4 regions of the Gordonia sp. McavH-238-E genome follow, and region 1 is predicted to be linked to each of the others. Evidence: predicted binding sites of a transcription regulator. Region 1 holds the regulator's gene; each other region holds the start of a gene.
The links. Region 1 encodes LexA, which represses DNA repair genes until DNA is damaged. Its sites were predicted from a motif close to CGAACANNTGTTCG; they were not measured.
Positions count from the first base shown of each region.

Region 1 (5,167 bases):
TCCTCGAGCGGATCAGGCCGCGCGTCGCCGAGGCCGCCCCGGACTATTTCTCGCTCGCCGTCGCGGCGCTCGAACGGCTGGCGCCGGTCCGCGCGGCGATCGACCGGCACGCCGGATCGCTGGCTGCCGACGACGTCGCCGAGCAGATCGACCATCTCGTGTTCGACGGCTTCGTGGCAGCCACCGCACGGCGGCATCTGGAGAACCTGCCGCGGTACCTCGACGGTGCGCGGGCACGTCTCGAGGCGCTGCCCGCGTCCGCCGCGCGCGACAAGGCCGGCGTCGCGGTCGTCGATCGCGTCGTCGAGCGGTGGGCCCAACGGCTCGAACAGGTCCCTGAGCACCGACGGGCGATCGTCGACGACGAGGCGCAGTGGCTCGTCGAGGAACTACGGGTCGGGTTGTTCGCCGAGCGTCTCGGTACCGCGTTCCCCGTGTCGGAGAAGCGCGTCCTACGAGCTCTGGACCGACTCGGCTGAGACGGGATCGGTGGTGGCGGTCTCGACACGTCCGCCACCGGACGCCGACGACTTCAGATCGTCGATCTCGCGCTGGAAGTCCTCCACCGAGTCGAACGACCGGTACACCGACGCGAACCGCAGGTACGCCACCTCGTCGAGATCACGCAGCGGACCCAGGATCGCGAGACCGACCTCGTTGCTGGGGATCTCGGCCGATCCGCTCGCGCGCACCGTGTCCTCGACCTGCTGGGCGAGTTGCGCGAGTGCGTCCTCGGCGACGTGCCGGCCCTGACAGGCACGACGCACACCGCGCATGACCTTCTCGCGACTGAACGGCTCGGTGACCCCGTTGCGTTTGACCACGGCGAGCACGGCGCTCTCCACCGTGGAGAATCGGCGCCCGCACTCCACACACGAGCGACGCCGTCGGATGGCCTGCCCTTCATCTGCGACACGCGAGTCGATGACCTTGGTGTCGTCGTTCTTGCAGAAGGGGCAGCGCATCGTGTCCTCACGCAGGTCGCGGGACGCTGGAACGCACCGAAACCGTGCGCCCCGCCGCTTCTCGGCCGGCCCCTGTGCCATCGAGGATACCGCCCGGCCTCAGCGGTACCGGGGGGTGAGCAGGGGCTGACCCACCTGCAGCGCACTCGACGGCAGATCGTTCATCGCGACGATCTCGTCGATCACGATGTCGCGGGGCATCTCGGGCGCCACCCGGCCGGCGATCGTACTGAGGGAATCCCCGGCGCGCACGTGGACGACCTCTGCGCTCACCGCGGCGGGCGTCATCGAGTCCGAATAGTTCTGACCGACGACACCGAACACCCACACGACGAACGCGAGGCCGACGCCGGCGAGGACCGCGACGGCGGTGCGGCGACGGCGACGGAACACCGCCGCATCCGGACCGACCGGCCCGCGGCCCCGGGCACCCACCGCGGAGCCGCAGTGCGTGCCGCCGACGCGTGGCGTCAGTGGCGACCCGCCCACCGGACGGTTGCCTGCCGGCCGGTTGTCGACGGGCCGAGAACCGTCGGACAGCGGGGTCCGGGTCCGGATACGGTCGGCGCGGTCGGTGCGCGCCCGGACGGTGTCGGGACGCTCGGTACGGACGGGAGCGACGAGAGTGGCGGTGCGCATGGTGCCCTCCGGGTGTTCGGTGCGGGATCTTCGGGTGTTCGGGTGTCTGGCATCCGGTGTTCGAACTTCGATCAGATGTTCGATGCACTGATGTTCGAATTTGTAGCACGGCGCACCGACAAAGTCTCGCGACACATCGAACAAATGTTTGAGGTGGAGGTCGCACTCCGCTAGGCTCGGACGCGGCTGAACATCCCCACGGGCCATCTACCAGCACGTTCCGAAGACGAGAGGAACCGAACATGAGTGACACCGGCGATAGGCGCGGCCGAGCGCGGGGAGCCGACGACGAGGCCCCCATCGACGTCGCCGCCGCCGAGGCCTCACTCACCCCGCGCCAGCTCGGGGTCCTGGAAGTCATCCGCCGCTCGGTACGCGAGCGCGGTTACCCGCCGAGCATCCGCGAGATCGGCGACGAGGTCGGCCTGGCCTCGACATCGTCGGTCGCCCACCAGCTACGGACCCTCGAGCGCAAGGGTCTGCTCAAGCGGGATGCGAACCGGCCGCGTGCGGTCAACATCGCGCCGAGCGAATCGCCGTCGCCGGAGACCCCGCCGGCCGGCCGGCTGCCCGAGCCGACCTTCGTGCCGGTCCTCGGCCGGATCGCGGCCGGTGGCCCGATCCTGGCCGAGGAGGCGGTCGAGGACGTGTTCCCGCTTCCTCGCGAGCTGGTCGGCGAGGGCTCGCTCTTCTTGCTGCGCGTCGTGGGCGAGTCGATGATCGACGCCGCCATCTGCGACGGCGACTGGGTCGTCGTGCGGCAGCAGAACGTCGCCGACAACGGCGACATCGTCGCAGCGATGATCGACGGCGAGGCCACCGTGAAGACCTTCAAGCGTCAAGGCGCCAATGTGTGGCTGATGCCGCACAACGAGCTGTTCGATCCCATCCCGGGCAACGACGCCGTGATCCTCGGCAAGGTCGTCACCGTGATGCGGCGAGTCTGACCTCTCCCCCGACCGAACGGTCGAGCACCGCCGCGGCAGCTTCTCGCGCCGCGGCGGGGTCGGACGTGGCCAGCGCGGCGTCGGCGGCGGCGCGGCAGTCCTGCGCGGTCACCTCGCCGAGCCGAGCCCCCACCGCGGCGGCCGCGGCCGGCGCGCTGGACAGCGAGGTCACCCCGAGACCGACGAGCACGCAGGCGAGATTCGGATCGGCAGCCGCCTCACCGCACACCCCGACCGGCTTGCCCTGGCGGACACCCGCTGCGGCGACACCCGCGATCAGGCTGAGCACCGCGGGCTGCCACGGATCGGTCAATCCGGCGAGATCGGCCGACATCCGATCGGCCGCCATCGTGTACTGCGTCAGATCGTTGGTGCCGATCGACACGAAGTCCACCTCGGCGAGCACGGCCTCGGCCAGGATGGCGGCCGCGGGCACCTCGATCATGACCCCGGCGACCAGGCCCCGGCCGCGGACCTCCGCGGCGAAGGCGCGCGCCTCGGACGGCGAGGCGATCATCGGCGCCATGACCCACGGCGCGACGTCGGAACCCGACGCGGCGTGCGCGATCGCGTCGAGCTGGTGGGCTCGGATCTCGGGATGCGCCAGGGCGATTCGATCCCCACGGACACCGAGCGCGGGATTGGATTCGTCTGGGTGGGTCACGAACCTCAAGGGCTTGTCCGAGCCGGCGTCGAGGGTACGGATCACCACCTTCTGCCCGCCGAACGCGTCGAGGACCTCCCGGTAGATCGCGGCCTGTTCGTCCACCGACGGTTCGTCGGCGCGTTCGAGGAAGGCGAGTTCGGTGCGGAAGAGTCCGACGCCCTCGACCGGGTGCCCGGCGGCGGCCCGCGCCGACGATCCGTCGGCGACATTGGCGAGCACCGAGACGGCGATGCCGTCGGCGGTCTGCCCCGGACCCGTCCACCCGGCGACGAGCTCGGCGTGCCGACGATCCTCCTCGACTCGCGCCCGCGCCGTCTCCGCGTCAGGCTCCACCTCGACCCGGCCGGTCGTCCCATCGACGAGAACCGTTGTGCCGGGTCCGATCTCGGCGAGATCGGCCACGGCCACCACACACGGGATCCCCAGTTGCCGGGCGATGATCGCGGTGTGGCTGGTCGGCCCACCCAGCCGGGTGACGAGCGCGATCGTGGTCGTCGGGTCGAGACCGGCGGTGTCGGCGGGTGCGAGGTCGTCGGCGAGCAGCACCGAGGGCACCTGCGGTGTCGGCACGCCCGGTTCGGGTAGACCGAGCAGTTCGGCGAGCACGCGGTCGCGGACATCGTTCAGATCGGTGACCCGCTCGGCCATCAACCCGCCGAGTTTGGTGAACACCGCCGCGAACTGATCGGTCGCGGCGACGGCAGCGGCCTCGGCCGTGGCGCCCTTGGTGATGAGCGCGCTCGCGGCCCCGATCCACCCCCGGTCCTCGGCGAGTCCCGCGGTCGCCGCGAGCACCTCCGCGGTCACCCCGGTGTTCTGGGAGGCGCGCGTACGCAGTCGCGAGGCGACGGCGCCGGCCGCCGTGGCGAAGCGTGTCACCTCGTCGGCACGACGCTCCTCGGGGATCTCCACGCCGACGCCGAGCTTCTCCGGTGAGTGATCGGGTCGCTCGCCCGGCCACAGCGCGGGACCGTGGGCCAGTCCGCCGACCACCGGGGTCCCTGTCAGGATCTGCGCCATCGTCTTGCCTCTCACTCGACTACCGATGTGACCACCGTTACAAAAAGTGCTTGACTTGTCAACACAAACAGGCGTAAACACAATTACTACAACATGCAATCCCACACGCCTCAACAAGCGGGGTGGTCGGAACCGGAGATCGGAGCGGTGTGTACGCCGAGGAGAGACAACAGGCGATCGTCGACGAGGTGCGCGTCGCCGGGCGGGCGTCGGTGGCCGCGCTCGCCGAGAAGTTCGACGTCACGAGCGAGACCGTTCGTCGAGACCTCGCCGTCCTGGAGCGTGCCGGACATCTGCAGCGAGTCCACGGCGGTGCCGTGCGCGCCGAGGTCATGCGCGCCCTGGGCGAGCTCGGCATCGACGAGCGCGAGTCGAGCCAGATCGAACAGAAGACGGCGATCGGCCGGGCGGCGATCCGTTTCCTGCCGCCGGACGGCGGTTCCGTGCTCTTCGACGCCGGCACCACGACCTACCGCGCCGCCGAGGCGACCGCGCCCGATCGGAGGCTCACCCTGTTCACCAACAGCCTGCCCATCGCCGGCCTGCTGGCCGGCACCCACCCCGACGGGCTCCATGCGCTCGGCGGACGCGTCCGTGGTCTCACCCAGGCCACGGTGGGCGTCGAGACGGTGGACGCGCTCCGCCGCCTTCGGGTCACCACCGCGTTCCTCGGCACCAACGGTCTGAGCGAGTCCCATGGGCTGTCGACTCCCGATCCCGACGAGGCGGCGGTGAAAGCGGCGATGGTCGCGGCCGCGCAACGCGTCGTGGTCCTCGCCGACAGCTCGAAGATGGATCGCGAAGACCTCTCCTCCTTCGCCGGGATCGACGACGTCGACGTCCTCATCACCGACTCCGGGATAGACCCGGCCTTCTCGGCGGCACTGTCCGCGCGCGGCGTCGAGGTCGTGATCGCATGATCGTCACCG
Region 1 is NZ_JAKRFE010000015.1:60,741-65,907, reverse strand. Features, by position in the region: gene hrpA (ATP-dependent RNA helicase HrpA) at 1-479, shown strand, start outside; gene nrdR (transcriptional regulator NrdR) at 453-965, opposite strand; gene MHN80_RS20635 (LysM peptidoglycan-binding domain-containing protein) at 1,065-1,604, opposite strand; gene lexA (transcriptional repressor LexA) at 1,847-2,551, shown strand; gene MHN80_RS20625 (phosphoenolpyruvate--protein phosphotransferase) at 2,529-4,238, opposite strand; gene MHN80_RS20620 (DeoR/GlpR family DNA-binding transcription regulator) at 4,388-5,158, shown strand; gene pfkB (1-phosphofructokinase) at 5,155-5,167, shown strand, end outside.

Region 2 (5,167 bases), on a different contig from region 1:
GCGACGTCGCGACGCGCCATCCGGAACAGCCTGATGTGGTCACGGCCCATCAGGAACGTGCCGTCGGAGTCGCGGAGCCGCTCGCGACCGCGCGTGACGAGGTCGAGGACCTCCTCGTGCCAGTCGCGCGAGGTCGGCGCGGCCACGCGCCCGACGCGGACGAGGTGCTCGGCGATCACGTGATCGAGGGCGTCCAGGGTGAGACCGGAATCGGAGTAGGAATCGGCGACGGTCCCGCGGGCCGGGTCCATGCGTCCCACCGAGACACCCGCGCACGGATCGAGATCGAACAGGACGATCTCGGCTGTGTCGGGGATTCCGCGGTCAGCCAGCTGGGCGCGCACGGAGTCGGCGACGACAGCGCTGACCGTGACCTCTGCCTGGGCAGACGTCGGTGTCACGGCCGGGTCGGCCACCGTGTCGGTCATCTGGTCAGTTCCTGCACCTCACGTGCACCTCGCCTCAAGCCCCCACCGGCGAGAAGGTGCCCCCTGGACAGTCGCGAGACTCAACCTAGCACGACTCAGCGGATCGAGGCCCCCGGCGCGAATCCGTTCACCTGCTCGGACGGGCTGTTTCGCGGTGCGGGGCGGGTGGGTGCCGGACCGCCCAGCGCGCGGTAGTCCCAGCCGGCGTCGCGCCACATCTGCGGGTCGAGGCAGCGCCGGCCGTCGACGATTCGTCTGGCGCGGACCACGCCATCGAGTTCCTCGGGCGCCATGTGGACGAACTCCGCCCATTCGGTGGCGATGACGACGACGTCGGCCCGGTCGCATGCGTCGCGCGCGGTGGCGGCGTACTGGAGACTCGGCTGCATGCGTCGGCAATTGTCCATCGCCTTGGGATCGAAGACGGTGACCGACGCGCCTTCGAGAGCCAGCCTGCTCGCGACGGCGAGGGCCGGCGAATCCCGGACGTCGTCGCTCTCGGGTTTGAACGCGGCACCGAGGACGGCGACGTTGCGGCCCAACACCTCGCCGCCCAGCGCCTCGTAGACCAATTCGACGGCCGCGCCCCGGCGACGCATGTTGATGGCGTCGACCTCGCGCAGGAACCCCACGGCGCGTGGCGCACCCATGTCGTCGGCCCGGGCGGTCAGCGCGCGGATGTCCTTGGGCAGGCATCCCCCGCCGAAACCGAGTCCGGCGTTGAGGAATCGGCGTCCGATACGGGGGTCATACCCGATGGCGTCGGCGAGCGTGTTGATGTCGGCGCCGGCGATCTCGGCCAGTTCGCTGATCGCGTTGATGAACGAGATCTTGGTGGCGAGGAACGCGTTTGCCGAGACCTTGACGAGTTCGGCCGTGGCCCAATCGGTTTCGATGAGCGGAACGCCGGTTTCGAGGATCTCACGGTAGATCTCGCGGATGACCTCGCCCGCCGATGATTCGGCGGCGGGATCGTAGGACGGATCGTCGAGCGACCCCAGACCCAGCACCAGGCGGTCCGGTTCGAGGGTGTCCTCGACGGCGAACCCCTCCCGCAGGAATTCCGGACTCCATGACAGCTCGATGTCGGCACCGGAGTGCGTCAAGACCGAGATACGCTGCGACAGTTCGGCACACGTGCCGACGGGGACGGTGGACTTCCCGATGATCAGGTGCTTGCCGCGCAGTGTGGGCACGAGTGAGTCGACGGCGGCGTACACATGCGACAGGTCGGCGCGATGCCCGCGCGGCTCCTGCGGGGTACCCACCCCGAGAAAGTGGACCGAGGCGTGGTCGGCGGCGGCGAGATGGTCGGTGGTGAAGCGCAGCCGTCCGGCGTCGATGTTCCGCCGGAGGATGTCGGAGAGACCGGGTTCGAAGAACGGAACCTCACCGGCCTGGAGACGCTCGATCTTGTGCGCGTCGACGTCGATGCCGACGACGTCGTGCCCGAGTTCGGCCATGCAGGCCGCATGTGTGGCACCGAGGTAGCCGCATCCGATCACCGTGAGCTTCATGAAGGCTACGGTTACCCACGCGGTGCGGCCGGTAACCATCTCCGCCGTGGCGGAGGGTGATCCGGTAGGTGAACTTCCGGTCGGCCCTAGTCGTTCTTCTGGAAGTTGAGGTACGCCTTCGACGGTGTCGGACCGCGTTGCCCCTGGTACTTCGAACCCACCGACGCACTGCCGTACGGCTCCTCGGCCGGGCTGCTGAGGCGGATGAGGCAGAGCTGGCCGATCTTCATCCCGGGCCAGAGCGTGATCGGCAGGTTGGCCACATTGGAGAGTTCGAGGGTGATGTGGCCGGAGAAGCCGGGGTCGATGAAGCCCGCCGTCGAATGCGTGAGCAGGCCGAGCCGGCCGAGCGACGACTTGCCTTCCAGCCGGCCGGCGAGGTCGTCGGGCAGTGAGCACACCTCGAGGGTGGACCCCAGCACGAATTCCCCCGGGTGCAGCACGAAGGGCTCGCCGTCGGCCGGTTCGACCAGCGAGGTGAGTTCGTCTTGGCGCTGCGCGGGGTCGATGTGGGTGTAGCGGGTGTTGTTGAACACCCGGAACAGGCCGTCGAGCCGGACGTCGACGCTGGAGGGCTGGACGAGGGCGGGATCGAACGGATCGATGGCGAGGCGCCCGTCAGCGATCTCGGCGCGGATGTCGCGGTCGGAGAGCAGCACGGTGTCGAGGTTATCGAACGGTCAAGGAGGATCTGCGCCGGTGTCGGTCGGCGCAGATCCTCCGCTCTCCGGCACCCCTGTTCTGCGCCGCCGGACATCGGCGCGCATCCGGTCGAGGATCGCGTCGGTGCGATGGGCATGGTTGGTCCGCGGCGTCGACGACGGATGCGAGCGGGGCGGGTGCCAGACGGCTCGGCCGGCGTCAACCCCTTCGGTGGCGATGGTGGTGGCCCACTGATCCACCCCGGTGCCGACCACTCGGTTGTGTGGTGGGCAGGCGGTCGCGAGGGTGTCGAGGTCGGTGGAGCCGTGGTGGGCGTCCCACTCGACTACATGATGGATCTCGCAGTCGAACGACGGCCGCGTACATCCCGGGAAGGTGCAGCCGCCGTCGCGGGCGACCGCGGCGATTCGTTGCGCGCGTGAGGCCAATCGTCTGGACCGTCCGAGATAGAGCACCTCACTGGAGTGGTCCCGGAACACCGCGAGATGATGCTGCGCGTCGGCGGCAAGGTCGATGGCGTCCTTGACGGGTAGGAGGGTTCCGGTCGCGGTCCGTGCCGGGTCGCCGGCCGCGTCGCGCAGCGCCGATTCGGTGATGGAGACGACAAGGTGTGGCGGCAGCCCGTGGTGCGAACCCCCGAGGGCGCCGGCGTCGAGCACGAAGCGCAGCATGGCCCGGAACGCGTCATGGTTGCGCTTCTCGGCCGAGCGCTCGTCGCGTCCGGCAGCGGCGGCCAGCGCGTCGGGGTCCGCGGCGGCGGGGTTCCCGGTGGGCGACTCGGGATCGGCGGGATTGTTCATCCCAGGAGCGGCCCACACCGACAAGACGACGTCGAGCATGGCGCGCGTCGTCGGGTCGAGGGTGGCGGTGAGCCGGGACATGAGCTGGGCGTCCTGCGGCCCGAGTTTGAGTCCCCGGTTGCGGGCGCGGTCGCGGTCGTCGGTGATGGTTCCGTCGGGGTCGAGGTGCGCCAGGATGCGGGCACCGAGGTCCCGGAGCGACGACGGGTCGTACTCGCGTGCGTAGTGCGCGAGAGTCGCTTCGGCGGCAGCCTTTTCGGCGGGGTCGACATGGGCGGGGATCTTGCGCATCACCTCGATGACGACGTCGACGTGCCGTCCCGAGATCTCGCCGTCGGCAACACCTTTGGCGGTCTCCGGGAACCGGGGTTCGAGCGGGACCCCTTGCGTGTCCGGAAACCTGCCTAAGGCCCAGACGCGATTCATCAGGCGGTTTGCCTCGCCGCGCCGGTTCAGCCCGTGGCAGAGGAAGTTGGAGACGGTCTGGCAGCCCATCTTCCGGTATGCCGACCGCTCGTCGATGTCGACGATGTGATCGGTGAACAGCGACAGCATGCGCCGTTCGGCGCGCTCGTGCTGGATCGCGACCTGGAGCAGCTCGGTCTCCGAGCAGTCCGAGGACGTCGTCTCGGCGATCTCGTCCAGCAGCGCATGCAGGCGCTCGTACTGGTCGATCAGAAGCGGTAGTGGTGCAGATGGCTCGGTAGAAGCCATGATTTCATCCCCCATCATCATGGCTTTACTCGAAACTACGTTCGAGACTACCGCTCAGCCGCCCTCCGCGCAACCCCTGTATGTGAGTAGTGCTGTGTCGCAACCGAAGCGGGTCCGGTGACTCCGTCTCATCGCCGGCCAGATGCAGCACTTCGTAGCGCCCAGCGCGACGATCCGCGACATCTGCGCGTCCCGACGACCGTCCCGGCCACCGGTTTGCTAGGCTGTCGATCGCGAGTCCAGCACTCGCACGCCGATGTAGTTCAATGGCAGAACATCAGCTTCCCAAGCTGAATACGCGGGTTCGATTCCCGTCATCGGCTCCATATCACCGCAGGTAGACCGGAGTTTCGCAACTTCCGCAACCCGGCACGGCGAGCCGCATGCCACACCTTTGCTACCCGCCGAGCGCCACCGCGCCACACCTCAGCTGGGCGCGCCTACATGTCTACCTGTTGAGATAATCTCCGTAGCATGGCCACAACCGACGACCACCCGGATTTCGAGATGGTTGAAGTCTTTCTGCTTGATCAGGTGTTTTCAACTGGCAAGACCCCTGAAGCCACCTACACACCGCGGATTGGCAACGACCCAGATGGCACCACCTTCGACGAGAAGTTCAGGGACAAGACTCTGCGGAGGACTGGTGGAGTGATGCTCTACGGCGTCAGCAAGTCGGGAAAGACCTCGCTGGTGGAGCGCGTACTTCCGGAGGGCGATGCGTGCTGGATTCAAGGTACTCGCATAACAAGCATCGACGACTTCTGGTCCACCCTTGCCCACCAACTTCAATTGAACGATAGATTCACTACTGAAGAGTCCGAGGACGAGAGCAAATCTGACACCGCGAAGGGCGAAGCCGGATTCCGCCCTGTCGCGATGGGATCGTTGTCATCCGAAGACAAGTCGTCGTCCGGATCGCGACGGACATGGTCGTACTCGACGGTCGTATCACAGCACGTGGAGGACCACTTAACCGCGAATCCTGTTCCTATTATCGTCGATGACTTTCACCATATCGACGCTCCAGTTCGCGAAGACATTG
Region 2 is NZ_JAKRFE010000006.1:20,385-25,551, reverse strand. Features, by position in the region: gene MHN80_RS09980 (hypothetical protein) at 1-428, opposite strand, end outside; gene MHN80_RS09975 (UDP-glucose/GDP-mannose dehydrogenase family protein) at 524-1,945, opposite strand; gene dcd (dCTP deaminase) at 2,032-2,604, opposite strand; gene MHN80_RS09965 (HNH endonuclease signature motif containing protein) at 2,626-4,122, opposite strand; tRNA gene MHN80_RS09960 (tRNA-Gly) at 4,375-4,448, shown strand; gene MHN80_RS09955 (hypothetical protein) at 4,597-5,167, shown strand, end outside.
Region 2: the regulator LexA is predicted to act here: its motif matches at 4,153-4,166, upstream of MHN80_RS09965 (HNH endonuclease signature motif containing protein).

Region 3 (5,167 bases), on a different contig from region 1:
ATCCGAGCGGCTCGTGTCCTTCACCAAGCGCACCATCGCCGCGATCCGGTATGAGGTCGAGCCCGTCGACGAGGACATGAAGCTCGTCCTGCAGTCGGACCTCCTCGCCAACGAGCCGGTGCCCGCCCCCGGGAACGATCCGCGCCTGGCGGCCGCGCTCGACGCACCCCTCGTCTCCGATCTCGCGACATGCCGCAACTACTGGGGCATGCTGGTCCACCACACCAAGAAGTCCGGCCTGCACATCGCGGCCGGGATGGATCACGAGATCTACTTCCCGGACAAGGCGGACACGTTCATCCGCGCCGACGGCGACCTCGCCCGGCTCACCATCGCGGCGAACGTGCCGAAGGGCAAGAGCCTCACGCTGACCAAGTACATGGGGTACGGCTGGTCGGCGCGGCGTTCGGTGCCGGCACTGCGCGCCCAGGTCGACGCGGCCCTCGCGATGGCGATGGAGACCGGCTGGGATTCGCTCAAGGCCGACCAGGTCCGCTACCTCGAGGACTTCTGGCGCGACGCCGATGTCGAACTCGACGGCGATCCGGAGCTGCAGCAGGCCGTCCGGTTCGCGCTTTTCCACGTGTTGCAGGCCGGCGCACGCGGTCAGTCCCGCGCCATCCCGGCCAAGGGCCTCACCGGCCCCGGCTACGACGGTCACACCTTCTGGGACACCGAGAGTTTCATCCTGCCGATGCTCACCTACACGGTCCCCGCCGCCGCCGGCGAGGAACTACGGTGGCGCCACTCCACCATGGACAAGGCGAAGTCTCGCGCCGCCGAGCTCGGCCAGCGTGGGGCGATGTTCCCGTGGCGGTCGATCAACGGCGACGAGTGTTCGGGCTACTGGCCGGCCGGGACTGCCGGCGTGCACGTGTCCGCCGACATCGCCAACGCCACCGCTCGCTACCTGCGAGCGACCAACGACGAGCAGTTCGAAACCGAGTGCGGCGTCGAACTACTCGTGGAGACCGCGCGACTGTTCGCCGGGCTGGGTCACCACGATGTGAACGGGAAGTTCCGCATCGACGGGGTGACGGGTCCCGACGAGTACACCGCGGTCGTGAACAACAACACCTTCACCAACCTCGCAGCGCAACAGAACCTGCGGGACGCGGTGGCCGCCGTGCACCGCCGGCCCGATCTCGCCGAGCATCTCGGGGTCACGACCGCCGAGGCGGCGCACTGGGAGGCGTGCGCCGACGACATGACGATCCCCTACGACGACGCCCTCGGCGTCCACCAGCAGTGCGAGTCGTTCACCCTGCTGGGCGCCTGGGATTTCGAGTCGTCGGTCGGGCGGTATCCGCTGCTGCTGAACTATCCGTACTACGACCTCTACCGCAAGCAGGTGGTCAAGCAGGCCGACCTGGTCTTCGCGACCTATCTGTTCGGCGATGCCTTCACCCCCGAGCAGAAACTGCGCAACTTCGACTACTACTACCCGCTCACCGTCCGCGACTCGTCCCTGTCGGCGTGCTGTGAGGCGGTCACCGCCGCCGAGGTCGGCTACCCCGATCTCGCCTACGATCTGCTCGCCGAGTCGGTGTTCACCGACCTGCACGACCTGCACAACAACGTCAGCAGCGGACTACACATCGCGGCGCTCGCGGGTGCCTGGACCGACTGCGTGGCCGGTTTCGGCGGCATGCGCGACTTCGGCGGGAACATCACGTTCGCGCCCCGGCTCCCGAAGCGGCTGACCTACATGTCGTTCCGCATGATCATCCGTGACTCGAAGATCGTCGTGGCCGTCGACAAGGACAACGCGACCTATCGGTTGCTGTCGGGCCCGCCGATCGACCTCGCGCATCACGGCGAGAAGTTCACTCTCGAGTCCGCCCCGATGACCATGCACATCCCGGAACTGGAATATCGCGAGCCGCCCAAGGCCCCGCCCGGGTGTGATCCGTATCGTCGGGAGATCTAAAGCCCCCGACGCTTGACCTTGACACGGTGTCAAGCGGTCAGGTGGGCGGTGAAGGAGGTGGTCGATCATGACCGACCAGACAACCCGCCCACTCGATCCGGCCCTGATGGCAGCATTGTCGGCCGATGACGCGTCGATGCGACTGCGGGCCGCGATGGCGGCCGGCAGCAACCCGCATCCCGGGTATGCCGAGGAGCTGATCCGACGCTGCGGCGTGGAACCGGACTTCTTCGTGCGGGACATGTTGACCTGGGCCCTGACGCGGTTGCCCGCCGAACTGACGGTGCCCGGCCTCATTCCCGAGCTGGCGTCCGCGTCTCCGCAGGCGCGGGCACAGGCGCTACACACCCTGTCGAAGATCGGTGACCGGTCGGCGTGGACGTCGATCACCCCCGCGCTCCTGCACGATGCGGACGACGAGGTGGCTCGCGCCGCCTGGCGGACCGCGGCCGTCCTGGTCCCAGCGGGCCGGGAGGCCTGGCTCGCGAACGAACTGGCCGGCGAACTCGGCCGCGGGAGCACCGACGTCCGACGGAGTCTCAGCCGTGCCCTGGCCGGACTCGGCGACGCCACGGCCGGACCGCTTGCCGTCGCGAAACAGCGGGGCAACCGCGCGGTGCGCGCACACGTCGTGGCCACCGAACGGCTGATCGACGACCCGGACAGTGACTTCGCCGCTGCGTCGGACTTCGTCGCGCCGACGACCAGCCCTGTCCCCGACGACGATTCGGCCGTCGAAACAAACGACGGAACGTAGCGGTGCTGATCGGCGAGGTGGCGCGGCAGACCGGCTTGAGCAGCCGGATGCTGCGCCACTACGACTCACTCGGACTCGTGCGACCGACCGGCCGGACATCCGGCGGCTACCGGGAGTACTCCGAGGCCGACCTCGAGCGGCTCATGCACGTCGAGAGCCTCCGATCGCTCGGACTCTCGCTGCGCGACGTCGGCCGCGCGCTCGACGAGCCGGGGTTCGCACCGGACACGCTCATGGACCGCCTCATCGACGACACCGAGGCGAGGATGGCTGCCGATGCCCAGCTCCTCGCGCGTCTACAGGACGTGCGGGGTGCCGGGCCCACCGAGTGGTCCGCGGTGCTGGGAGTGGTCAGACTGCTCCGTGCCGTCCAGTCCGACAACGCGGCCGATCGTCAGACTGCCGCGATGCTGGCCGGCGAGGTCAGGGTGTCCGGGGACTCGCTGGCGGACGCACTCCTGAAGGAGCCCGATCCCAACGTCGCCGGTGCCCTTCGGTGGGCGCTCGCGCAGAGACCGGGCGGTGTCGACCGCCTCGTCGACGGTGCGGCCGACCCCGATCCGGTTGTTCGACGCCGGGCGGTCACCGCGCTCGCCGCGATCGAGGAGACCACACAGGTCACGTCGGTTCTCGAGGGACTGCTCGCCGATCCCGATCCCGCCGTCCGACGCACCGCTGCCCTGACCCTCGGACGCCGCGGTGCCGCGGTCGCGGTCGATGCCCTGGTCGAGCTCATCGGTGCCGGCGACCGCGATGTCGAGGCCGCCGAGGTCCTCGCCGGCCACGAAGCCCACCGCGAGCGGATCGTCGACCTGCTCGTCGACCGCCTGGGTGCCGACCCCGACGCGTCCGTTCGATCGCGCCTGGTGCAGGCTCTCGCCGAGATACCGGGGACCGCAGCAGCTTCGGCGCTGCGGACGTGCACCGGTGACGCCGACGAAATGGTCGCGCGCACCGCGACCGTATTGCTCGATCGGCGGCCGCAGGGCTGATAGCTCAACAAGTCGACGAAAACTGTGTGACTCGTGGGACTTCTGTTCACCGCGGTTCACTGCGGTTCACTGCGGTTCACCGAAGGTGCTCCTGTCCACTGATGGTTCTGATGTGAAAATCGCTGTCGTAGAACATCTTTGACTCGATGTAGTTGTGGAAATTGCTCGTCTTCGAACGGATTGTCGAGTACCTTGGTGGCATGACCCCGATCGCCGAGATGCGAGACTTCGTGATCACCCTCGAACCACCCACCGACCCGACCGGCCGGGAGATCTTCGACCGACTGGACGAACTTCGGTTGCTGCACAACGTCGTCGGTCATCAGATCGCCGTGCACGCAGCATCGTTCGAAGCGACCGGCGCGGCAGACAAGGTGGGGTCGACCACACGCGGGGTGCTGATCGAGATGGGTTTCGCGCCGGCTGTCGCTCACCGCAGCATACGGATCGGAGAGCGGATCGACTCGTTGCCGAAGCTCGGCGACTGCGCCTCCGACGGGCATCTGGCGAGCGAATGCGTCGACGCGGTTGTCCGCGGCCTGACCGTCATCGAGAAGCAAACACCCACAGGACTTTCCGACGAGGACCGGGCGGCGCATGAGTCCGAGCTGCTGGCTCAAGCATTCTCGGGTGCCACCCCCACCGAGATCGCCGACCACGCACGCACCATCGCCCACCGCAACGCCGACACCGCCGACGACGCCATCCCGGTTGCCGAGGACGCCTCGCTGAACGTGGTGAACTCGCGCATCACCGACGATGGCCGTGTGGAGATCAAGGCCGACCTCACCGCTGTGGTCGGTGAGAAGTTCCTGTCCATGATCGACGAACGATCCTGCCCGCGACCCGAACCCGACGGCAGCGAGGATCGACGGACGCGGGAGCAGCGGTGGGCCGACGGCTTCGAGTTGTTGATGGATCAGGCGGCGATCGGAGCGACCCTCGACACCAGCGGTTCGCCTCGAACCCAGCTGTTGGTGACGATCCCGGCCGATGCGAAAGATCCGGCGCGACTGCCATGGGTCGGTCCGGTGTCGCAGACCACCGCCAAGCGACTCGCGTGCGACGCCCTTGTGAGCGAGATCGTCCTGGACGGGGAAGGCGTGCCCTTACAGATGGGGACGAGCAGGCGGCTCTTCCCGTCCCACTTACGAAAGGCCATCACGGTCCGTGACCTGTGTTGCATCAAATGCGGTGCGCCCGCGGCACATACGCAGGTGCATCACATCGTGCCATGGGTGGACGGCGGCCCCACCGACCTCGACAACGGGTGCCTGCTCTGCCAACGCTGCCACACCCAGGTACATCACCACGGCTGGGAAGTGACGATGGGATATGACCGCCACCCCTGGCTGATCCCGCCTGCTGACATCGACCCTCAGCGCCGCCCGCGGCCCGCCTACAACCGACGCACGATGCGACTCGACGACGTGTTCGTGTAGGTCCTGCGTCACCGCACGCGCTGCCGGACAATCCATCTCAGACGGG
Region 3 is NZ_JAKRFE010000019.1:5,659-10,825, forward strand. Features, by position in the region: gene MHN80_RS22325 (glycoside hydrolase family 65 protein) at 1-1,930, shown strand, start outside; gene MHN80_RS22330 (HEAT repeat domain-containing protein) at 1,998-2,687, shown strand; gene MHN80_RS22335 (HEAT repeat domain-containing protein) at 2,690-3,679, shown strand; gene MHN80_RS22340 (HNH endonuclease signature motif containing protein) at 3,880-5,121, shown strand.
Region 3: the regulator LexA is predicted to act here: its motif matches at 3,852-3,865, upstream of MHN80_RS22340 (HNH endonuclease signature motif containing protein).

Region 4 (5,167 bases), on a different contig from region 1:
CCAACGCCTGCAGTCTTTTTGATGGGGTGTATCGGGACGCCGGGTCGGTGGTTGCCACTGGCGGGCCGGCGTCGGCCGGTGCCGGCTGGATGTAGGTGCGTCGGGCTTCGGTGAGGAGTGTTCGGGCCGTGTCGGCGTCGACGATGCCGAGCCGGTCGAGGAACGCGGGGTCGTCGTCGAGGCCGATCAGCGTCGACAGGTTCACCACGATGTGAAAGGTCGCGCGCGGAGCCTGTGATGGCGACGGGGAGGCGGTCGACCCGGGCGGGTCGGCGACTGGTGCCTCGTCGACACGACGTGTGTCGTCGATGTTCTGAACCGCTGCGTTGTCGGATTCGGTTGCGGCATTGGTGCAGTCGTGGCACTGGCAGGCGATCGACGTTTGGCTGCGGGCTAGTGCTTTGAGGGCGTCGGCGCGGCGCTCGGGCAAGGTTCGTGGGTCGCCGGCGTGGACGTCGCCTGCCATCGACGAGAGGCGGGCATCGAACTCGGCGGCGTCGGCGTCGGGGAGCGTGCCGGAGATCCGGGACTGTCCGGGCGTGAAGCGGTCGGGGGTGACGGTCACCTTGCGGCCGGTGTGTACGCGCTCGTTGCGGCGGCGGATCGCATCGGGTGCCCATGTCGCGACGATCGCGTCGACCATGGCGGTGAAGCGGGTGGTGGACATCGGTGCTCGGGCGAAGATCGCTTCGGCGAGGTGGGCGTCGACGGTCTGCATTTCTTCGTCGTCGGTGATCAGTTCGGTGCGCTTGAGGGCGATCAGGAAGCGGCGCTTGTCTATTCGACCGCAGGCGAGTGCGTGTCCGGTGAACGCGAGCCGGTAGCGCAGTGCGTCACCGGCGAAGATGAGTTCTTTCGCTTCGGCCGGGGTGACCGTGAGGGTGGCGCCGACTTCGGCGATGGCCTGTTCGAGGCCGGTCGGACCGAACTGCTCATACGGGTTCTCCCCGGCGGCCACGCGCGCCGACAGGGCGCCGAAGGCTTCGATGGAGTCGAGTTCGCCGGTGTGCACCTCAGCGCGCCGCTGGGTGTAGTCCATTTCGCGTTCGTCGTGAATGAGACTGGCAACGGTCATCATTCGATACGCAGACGCGGCCGCCAGGCCGGCGCAATGACTCAAGACCTCGACGAGTTCGGCGGCGGAGAGTTCATTGTCGGGACGAAGGCGCGGTTCGACGGAATGCTGTGATGGGTCCACCGATGTGGTGGATCCGGCCCCCGCCCCCGATGACATGACTCCACTGTACTCGAATATGCGTTCGAGTCAAGGGGATTCCGCGGGTTTTGGCTACGAGTTGACCAACGTCGAGACCGCTCCGCGGGTGCATCATCAGGCCACTGCGAAATCGCCGGACGCACAACAGGATCGATGGGTTCATCAGTAGCCGCCGCCTGAGCGTTGAGTACGGCCAGCGTGAAGCGAGACCACAGAGACGGCGGATCGAAGCCCTGCTGGCGGCGTGTACCTCGAGGCGGGATCAACACTCCCGGGCATGGCCAGATCGGCGCTCTAACCGATGAATAGGAGCCCCGCGCCAGTCGCACTGGGCATGGTGTCGACGGACCGGTAGAGAGACCAGACAGTGACTTGGGTGGCTGTCAGGACAGGCACCCCAGCGACATCTTCGAGGGAGGAGGTCAGATGGTCGGTGTGCAGGGCAGTTTCCGGGAGTAAGACGGCCTGGGCTCGGGGGTGGGCGGCCTTGGCGACCAGGTCGATGATCTTGGCGTCCCCCCACTGAGCGGGGTCCCGATCGGTGCGGGCGTTGGCATCGACACGATGGACGACATCCACCCTGGGTCGGCTGACGTGGTCGATGAAACTGTCAGTGAAGTGCGGCGGATACACCGATGCCACACTGACGCTGATCACGCCAAGGTGGGTGATGGCGTCCTGAAATCCTCGCAACGTCGAAGTCTCTGCACTCTGGGCAGTCGTTTCGATCGCTTCAAGTTGGCGGCGATGCTCGTTTGCACTCCGCAAGAAGCTCGCCGAGGTGACCGCCAGCGCAACAGCCTCATACTGTCCCGCCGATCCGCTCAGCGCCTCAGCGATGACTGACGGGTCGCCCAACTGCGCCACGGTGACTGCCAGCTCGTCGTCTGACATTGAGCCGAGCTCAGAATGGGTGCCTGTTGGCCACGACAACTCCACGACTCCGAGCGTTGCGCCGGGCGCCGCTCGGCTCAGCAGGCTTGAGAAGTCCCGTGCATCAGCGTTCGCCGTGGGAAACAGCAGACCGAATCGCACCGGAGTCGTCGTCATCACCTCACCGTCGCCTTGTGGCCGTCGAGCTGATACCGGGGCTGTGTTGTGCATGCCACGATGGCGAGGTGCGCAAAGAAGGAGCCGTGTGGAACCACAACATCCACTACTACAACAAAGCCCTCGACGCGGCGCCGACGAACACACGCGCTGCTCTTGACGTGGGCACTGGTGATGGACTCCTGGCGATTCGTCTCGCTGAGAAGTTCCCTGAGGTCACCGGTATCGACTCGGACGCCGAGAGCATCGCCCGTGCTCGGTCGAGCGCCCCGGCCGATATCACCTGGATTACCGGGGATGTTCTGACTTACAAGCTGCCCGAAGCTCACTACGACCTCGTGGTCGCCGTCGCCACCGTTCATCATTTCCCGGAGCTTGCCGTCGGACTCGAGCGGCTGGCCGAACTCGCCGCTGCCGGCGGCACCGTGGTTGTGATCGGCTGCGCCCGTAGCTCATCCGCGTATGATTTCGCCTGCGACCTGGTAGGAACGGCGCAGCACCAGGTCTTGTCTCGCACTCGCGGCTTCTGGCAGCACAATGCCCCTGTACGAATGCAGTTTCCGCACACCTTCGGCGAGGTCAGGCAGATCGCCGCCGCGGTACTTCCCGGTATGAAGTGGCGTCGGCTACCACTGTGGCGATACTCGATCACCTGGCACAAACCGGTCACTGACGCGTGGCGTGACCGGTCTTATCCGTGATGCAGCAAGTGCAGCCCGCGGGCTGCCCGTCACACCGGCCGATACTTGGCGCGCAGCATGCGTCGCCCTTCCACGCGTTGATGCCCTCGCGGACTGCGATCGCCGCGATGACGAGCGCCGCGATCGGATCGGCCCACGACCATCCGAGCAGGCTGTTGAGTACCAACCCGACAAGCAGCACCGCAGACAGGTACGTGCACAGCAGCGTCTGTTTGGAGTCGGCCACCGCGCTCAACGAGCCGAGCTCGCGGCCGGCTCGACGTTCGGCCCACGACAACAGCGGCATGATCAGCAAACTGACCGCCGCCAGTGCGATGCCGATCGAGGAGTGTCGCGCCTCGTCACCCAGACCGAACAAGGACTGTAGCGAGTCGATACCAACGTAGGCCGCCAGGGCGAAGAAGGAGACCGCGATGATCCGGAGCGCGACCTTCTCGCGCCGTTCCGGATCGGAACCGGCGAACTGCCACGCGACCGCAGCGGCCGAGGACACCTCGATGACCGAGTCCAGGCCGAAACCGATCAAAGCCCCTGAGGAGACTCGCGCACCCTCGCTGATCGCGATCACGGCCTCGATGACGTTGTAGGCGATGGTGGCCGCGACGAACCACCGGATACGACGCTGCAACAACTCCCGGCGCGCACCGTCGAGGGCCGGTCGACCCATCGACGGTAGATCCAGCTCGGAGGCCATCAGCAGCATCCCTGCTCGTCCGAGGCCGGACAACAGGCCGGGTCGACCGCAAGGACCAAACCGAGCAAGTCATCCAAGGCGTGAGCGATCCGGCCATCGGTCAGCTCGTATCGTTTGCGGCGACCTTCGGGAACCGTGACAACGAGACCACATCCCCGGAGACAAGCAAGATGGTTCGACAACGCCTGGCGCGACACGCCGATAGCCTCGGCCAACTCCGCGGGATACGCACCACCAGTCCGTAGCCGCAACAGCACCTGCGTGCGCGTCGAGTCCGAAAGCGCGTATCCGAATCTGGTCAGCGCATCGCGCTGACTCGCAGCAACAGTCTCCATGAGCGTACGGTACATGATCTTCTGTATTCACAGAATGGTGTACAACATGTGGGGATCGGTCGCGATGAACCTCTGGTGTCAGCGGGAGTCCTCGGCGACCATTCGTTCACGGATTCCACCGGACACTCCGGTGCTGTCCGGGTTGGGGTCGTGGATCGCGCCCGAATGCGGCTCGACGGGCGTGCCCTTCTCGGTCTCGGACTTCGCGACCGCCGCCGAGAACCGCTCGGTGAGTCCCGGCATGATCTGGTGAGAGGCGTTGGCGGCCTTGGCCTTGTAGCCGACCGGTTGGTCCAGTTTCGGGTCGGTGCAGGCGGCGACGATCGCGTCGACCACGATCTGCGGGTCGTCCATCGCGGACATGCGAGGTTCGTGCCCGGTGTAGTTGGCGGCGTGAACCCACCACGGTGTGTCCACGGCCCACGGCATGATGGTGCCGACCTTGATCTCGTCGGCGCCGGCCATTCGCAGCTCCTCGCTGAGCGAGTGTCCGAGGCTCCGGTCCGCCGCTTTTGTTGCCGCATAAGTGTTCTGGAGCGCGATGGGAACCGCGCTGTCGACCGAGCCCACATTCACCAGCGTGCCGTGACCTTGCGACCGGAAGATGCGAAGTGCCGCATGCGCACCGTAGATCAGCCCCTTCAGGTTCACGTCGACGAGGCGGGCGTGATCCTCGATCGGGATGTCCCAGAAGTACCCGACCGCGCCGACCCCGACGTTGTTCACCCATACGTCGACGGAGCGGAAGCGTTCGAGTGCAGCGGATGCCAGATGGGCGACCGCGCGCGGATCGCTGACGTCGGTGGGTACCGCCATCGCGGACCCGCCCTGGCCGGTGATCTCCGCGACGATTTCGTCGAGCACGGCGGTTCGACGGGCCGCGACCACCACGTTGGCGCCGAGTTCACCGAGCCGGACCGCGGGACCGCGCCCGAACCCGCTGGACGCCCCGGCGATGACGACGGTCGAACCGGTGATCTCGTTCTTGTCGCTCATGCTGACCGCCTACCCGAGGTCGGGGCCACCAAACCGACGTCGACGGCCGGCTGGTCGCTCAGGTGGCGGCGCGGGATTGCCGGAAGGTCTCGATCGCGGCCAGGTCGTAGGAGTTCGCGGCGGTTCCGATGCCCTGCGCGACATGCGCGGCGACAGCGCAACCGAGTTCGGCGGA
Region 4 is NZ_JAKRFE010000007.1:221,600-226,766, reverse strand. Features, by position in the region: gene MHN80_RS12640 (HNH endonuclease signature motif containing protein) at 1-1,234, opposite strand, end outside; gene MHN80_RS12635 (hypothetical protein) at 1,511-2,266, opposite strand; gene MHN80_RS12630 (bifunctional 2-polyprenyl-6-hydroxyphenol methylase/3-demethylubiquinol 3-O-methyltransferase UbiG) at 2,284-2,967, shown strand; gene MHN80_RS12625 (cation transporter) at 2,933-3,661, opposite strand; gene MHN80_RS12620 (helix-turn-helix transcriptional regulator) at 3,661-3,996, opposite strand; gene MHN80_RS12615 (SDR family oxidoreductase) at 4,075-4,992, opposite strand; gene MHN80_RS12610 (carbohydrate kinase family protein) at 5,051-5,167, opposite strand, start outside.
Region 4: the regulator LexA is predicted to act here: its motif matches at 1,249-1,262, upstream of MHN80_RS12640 (HNH endonuclease signature motif containing protein).